DNA from 2 places in the Streptomyces sp. NPDC048417 genome. Region 2 is predicted to be linked to the other one. Evidence: riboswitches for the same ligand, from Rfam matches in the RefSeq annotation. Region 2 holds a riboswitch; the other holds the start of a gene.
The links. Region 2 has a riboswitch for ZMP and ZTP ahead of AB0D59_RS11420 (bifunctional 5,10-methylenetetrahydrofolate dehydrogenase/5,10-methenyltetrahydrofolate cyclohydrolase). Riboswitches for the same ligand answer to the same signal wherever they lie in the genome.
Positions count from the first base shown of each region.

Region 1: it holds a riboswitch for ZMP and ZTP, as region 2 does, so the genes downstream of both, AB0D59_RS09975 (glycine hydroxymethyltransferase) here and AB0D59_RS11420 (bifunctional 5,10-methylenetetrahydrofolate dehydrogenase/5,10-methenyltetrahydrofolate cyclohydrolase) in region 2, are expected to answer to the same signal.

Region 1 covers NZ_JBEZKI010000005.1:189,817-192,009, reverse strand. The annotation lists gene AB0D59_RS09975 (glycine hydroxymethyltransferase) at 1-945, opposite strand, end outside; ZMP/ZTP riboswitch at 978-1,067, opposite strand; gene AB0D59_RS09970 (glutathionylspermidine synthase family protein) at 1,198-2,193, opposite strand, start outside.
Region 2 covers NZ_JBEZKI010000006.1:82,622-84,814, reverse strand. The annotation lists gene AB0D59_RS11435 (hypothetical protein) at 1-159, opposite strand, end outside; gene AB0D59_RS11430 (nuclear transport factor 2 family protein) at 332-697, shown strand; gene AB0D59_RS11425 (hypothetical protein) at 685-852, shown strand; ZMP/ZTP riboswitch at 870-952, shown strand; gene AB0D59_RS11420 (bifunctional 5,10-methylenetetrahydrofolate dehydrogenase/5,10-methenyltetrahydrofolate cyclohydrolase) at 979-1,827, shown strand; gene AB0D59_RS11415 (CU044_5270 family protein) at 1,828-2,193, opposite strand, start outside.

The DNA of each region.
Region 1 (2,193 bases), on a different contig from region 2:
GACGTGCGGGAGCGGGCCGCCGAGGACCATCGGGCAGCCGCGGTCGACCTGGTCCTTCAGCGAGTCGTCGCACAGGACCATGCCGCCGCGCGGCCCGCGCAGTGACTTGTGGGTGGTGGTGGTGACGATCTGGGCGTGCGGGACCGGGTCGAAGTCGCCGGTCAGGACCTTGCCGGCGACCAGGCCGGCGAAGTGCGCCATGTCGACCATCAGGGTCGCGCCGACCTCGTCGGCGATCTCCCGCATGATCCGGAAGTTCACCAGACGGGGGTACGCGGAGTAGCCGGCCACGAGGATCAGCGGCTTGAAGTCGAGGGCCTGGGCGCGCAGCGCGTCGTAGTCGATCAGGCCGGTGGCCGGGTCGGTGCCGTAGGAGCGCTGGTCGAACATCTTGCCGGAGATGTTCGGGCGGAAGCCGTGGGTGAGGTGACCGCCGGCGTCCAGGGACATGCCGAGCATCCGCTGGTTGCCGAAGGCCTGCCGCAGCTCGGCCCAGTCGGCCTCGGAGAGGTCGTTGACCTGGCGGGCGCCCGTCTTCTGGAGGAAGGGGACCTCGACGCGGTCGGCGAGGACGGCCCAGAAGGCGACCAGGTTGGCGTCGATGCCGGAGTGCGGCTGGACGTAGGCGTGGCGGGCGCCGAACAGCTCGCGGGCGTGCTCGGCGGCGAGCGCCTCGACGGTGTCGACGTTGCGGCAGCCGGCGTAGAAGCGGCGGCCGACGGTGCCCTCGGCGTACTTGTCGCTGAACCAGTTGCCCATCGCGAGCAGGGTGGCCGGCGAGGCGTAGTTCTCGGAGGCGATCAGCTTGAGCATCTCGCGCTGGTCGTGGACCTCCTGGCCGATGGCGTCGGCGATGCGCGGCTCGACCGCGCGGATCACGTCGAGGGCCGCGCGATACGCGGTGGACTCGGTGGAGAGGGGCTCGGTGGAACGGGGCTCGGACATTCGGGACCTCCGGACATGGCGTTCGGCGTTCACGGTTCGGCCCAGGCGCACGGCACTCGATCAGGCACGGGCCGCTCCCCGATGGTCGGTCCCATCCCAGCGCGCCAGTCACGGCCCGCTGGTCAGACTACCGGGCACGCCTCGTCCGAGGGCCATGGCGTCCACCAGTCGGGCGGGGCGGCACGCCTGCCCGACTGGTGGACGCCACGGCCGCCGGGCCCCACCGGCAGGAACCGGGGCCGCCGGGCCGGGTCAGGCGGCGGAGGGCAGGATCACGTGGGGCAGGAAGCGGGCGTAGTCGTCCGTCACCAGGCCCCGCGACTCCCTGATGCCCAGTCCCGCCGCCTCTTCGCCCACCACCCATGCGCCGAGCACCACATGGTTGCCGTCGAACGAGGGCAGCGGGGCCAGTTCCTGGTAGCAGCACGGCTCTTCGCGTACGACGCTCCCCGCGCCCGGCGGGTGGACGAGCACGCCCGCACCCTCCCGCCCCAGCAGCGGCTTGCTGACGTAGCCCGTCGTGCGGGCCAGTTCCCGCGGGCCGTCCACGTACGCCGGCAGCAGGTTCGGGTGCCCCGGATACAGCTCCCACAGGATCGCCAGCAGCGCCTTGTTGCTCAGCAGCATCTTCCAGGCCGGCTCTATCCACATCGTGGTGCCCGTGCCGCCGCCGTTGTCCAGGGTGTCGAGGACGTGGGCGGCGAAGGCGTCGGTCGTGAGCCATTCCCACGGGTAGAGCTTGAAGCAGCTGCGGATGAACCGGAGTCGGTTGTCGACGAAGCGGCCGGAGAGGGTGTCCCAGCCGATCTCCTCCATGGAGATCCAGTCGGTGTCCAGGCCCGCCTGCTCGGCGGTCTCCTTCAGGTAGGCGACCGTCATCAGGTCCTCGCCGAGTTCGTCGGCGCAGGAGTGCGCGAAGTGCAGGGGGATGCCGGGCGGGAGCAGCCGGGCCTGCCGCTGCCAGGCGGCGACGAGGCGTTCGTGGAGGCTGTTCCACTGGTCGGCGCCCGGAAAGCGGTCCTCCATCCAGAACCACTGGGCCGAGGCCGCCTCCACCAGGGAGGTGGGGGTGTCGGCGTTGTACTCCAGGAGTTTCGCCGGGCCCGTGCCGTCATAGCGGAGGTCGAAGCGGCCGTAGAGGGAGGGGAGTTCGGCGCGGCGGTGCCAGGCCTCGGTGACGGCGGCGCGGATGCGGGGGTCGGTGATGCCCAGCTCGGCGAAACGATCCTGCGCAACGATGTGACCCGC
Region 2 (2,193 bases):
CGGGATGTCACTGCGGGCCAGCGAGTCGAGCACGCCGAGCGGGCTGAGCTTCCCGGGGTGCTGCGCGCCCGCGTCGGCCGCGTTCGCCAGCGGCGCGGCGAGGCCGGTGACCCCGACCGCGAGGCCGACGGCGGCGACGATACGTCGTGTTGAGATCATGTCTCCAGCAACGGCCCGGGCGTCCGGCCGGACACGGGCAGCCGGTCCCCCTCACCCGTCAGGCGGAGCGCCCGGCCTGCGCTTGCCGAGCCCGGCGGGTCGGAGGAGGCTCGAAGGTGGGGCTCTGGCGGCCCGCTCCGCATCGGGTCGCGGGCTCCCGCAGGAGGTCACCATGGGCACCGCGACAGGCTCCACGTTCGACACCGAGACACTGCGCCGGGCCGTGGAGGGAAACACAGGGAACACCCTGCTGGCGCTCTACGCGGACGACGCGGAGATCCGTATCGTCGACCGCACCGCCCAGCCCAGCCATCCCAAGGTCCTGCACGGCCGCAGGGACATAGCCGCGATGCTGGACGACGTCTACAGCCGGGACATGACGCACAAGCTGGACCAGTGCATCGTGCAGGGCGACCGGGCCGCCTACAGCGAGTCCTGCGAGTACGCGGACGGCGCCCGGGTGCTCGCCGAGTCGATGATCACGCTGCGCGACGGAAAGATCACCGAACAGATCATGATCCAGGCATGGGACGAGTAGCCGGAAGGACCGCGAGGGTCCAGGTCAGCGCCCGGCTGACCTGGACCTTCTCGGCAGGGGCCGGGCTCGGGCAGCGCCGCCGCACGCGTCCGCGTACGTCCGTCATGCTGCTGCGGACGGCCCTGCGGGCGGCGCACCGCCGTGGGAAACGCTGAGTGTCTCGGTTACGCTGGGCGCGGGCCGTGACTGGCGCTGAGGTGGAGCACCACCGGGGAGCGGCCCGCACTGTCGATGCCGTGCGCCTGGGCGATCAAGGTCGAACCAGCTCAGGAGTGTGCCGCATGACCCCTGCCCGTCTCATGGACGGAACCGCCGTCGCCCGCCGGATCGTCGAGCAGACCGCACAGCGGGCCGCCGAGTTCACCGCACGCACCGGCACCACGCCGTGCCTGGCGACCGTGCTGGTCGGCGAGGACCCGGCCTCCGTCACCTACGTCCGGATGAAGCAGAACCGCAGCCGCAAGGCCGGTATCGCCTCCCGGCACGTGGCGCTGCCCGCCACCACGACCACCGAGGAACTCGTCGGCACCCTGCGGGAGTTGTCGGCCGACCCGGCGGTGCACGGCATCCTGTTGCAGCACCCGGTCGGCGAACACATCGACGAGCGGGCCGCGTTCGAGGCGATCGCGCCGGAGAAGGACGTGGACGGCGTGACCTTCGCGTCGTTCGCGACGATGAGCTTCGGCCTGCCGGGCTTCGTCTCCTGCACGCCCGGCGGCATCCTGCGCCTGCTCGACGCGTACGACGTGGACCCGGCCGGGAAGCGGGCGGTGGTCGTCGGCCGCAGCGCGATCCTGGGCAAGCCGGTCGGCATGCTGCTGCTCGCCCGCGACGCCACCGTCACCTACTGCCACTCTCGCACCGCCGACCTCTCGGCCGCCGTTCGCGAGGCCGACATCGTGGTCGCCGCCGTCGGCCGTCCCCGGCTGATCCGGGGCCAGGACATCAAGCCGGGGGCGGTCGTGCTCGACGCGGGCTACAACGAGGGGAACGTCGGTGACGTCGATTTCGACACCGCGATCGAACGGGCCTCGCTGATCACGCCGGTGCCGGGCGGGGTCGGCCCGATGACCATCGCCGTGCTGCTGGAGCAGACCGTCACCGCCGCCGCCCGGCAGTTCGGGGTGTGATCAGCGCATCCAGGCGCTGTAGTCCATGACGTCACCGGCCCGCACGCCGTACTCGGGATCGTCCCGGGTGAACGTGGTCTCCAGGCCGAGTACGGCACCGGTGGCCGGGTCCAGGATCAGCATCCGCCGGGCGCCCGAGGCCTCGTCGTGGACGTACGCCTGCCCGGTGCGGCCGAGCCGGTCGGTGACCTGGCCGAGCGGGCGCAGCCCCTTGGCGTCGGCGAGGAGTTCGGCCAGGGCCGCCGACTCCCGCGCGCCGAGCGTCCAGTTGTCGAGCAACTCGTCGGTGGCCTCCAGGAGCTCCGATGTCGTGAGGGTGTGGCCGTAGATCAGCTCGGTCAGGTAGGTGCGCAGTTTCGCCGGGTC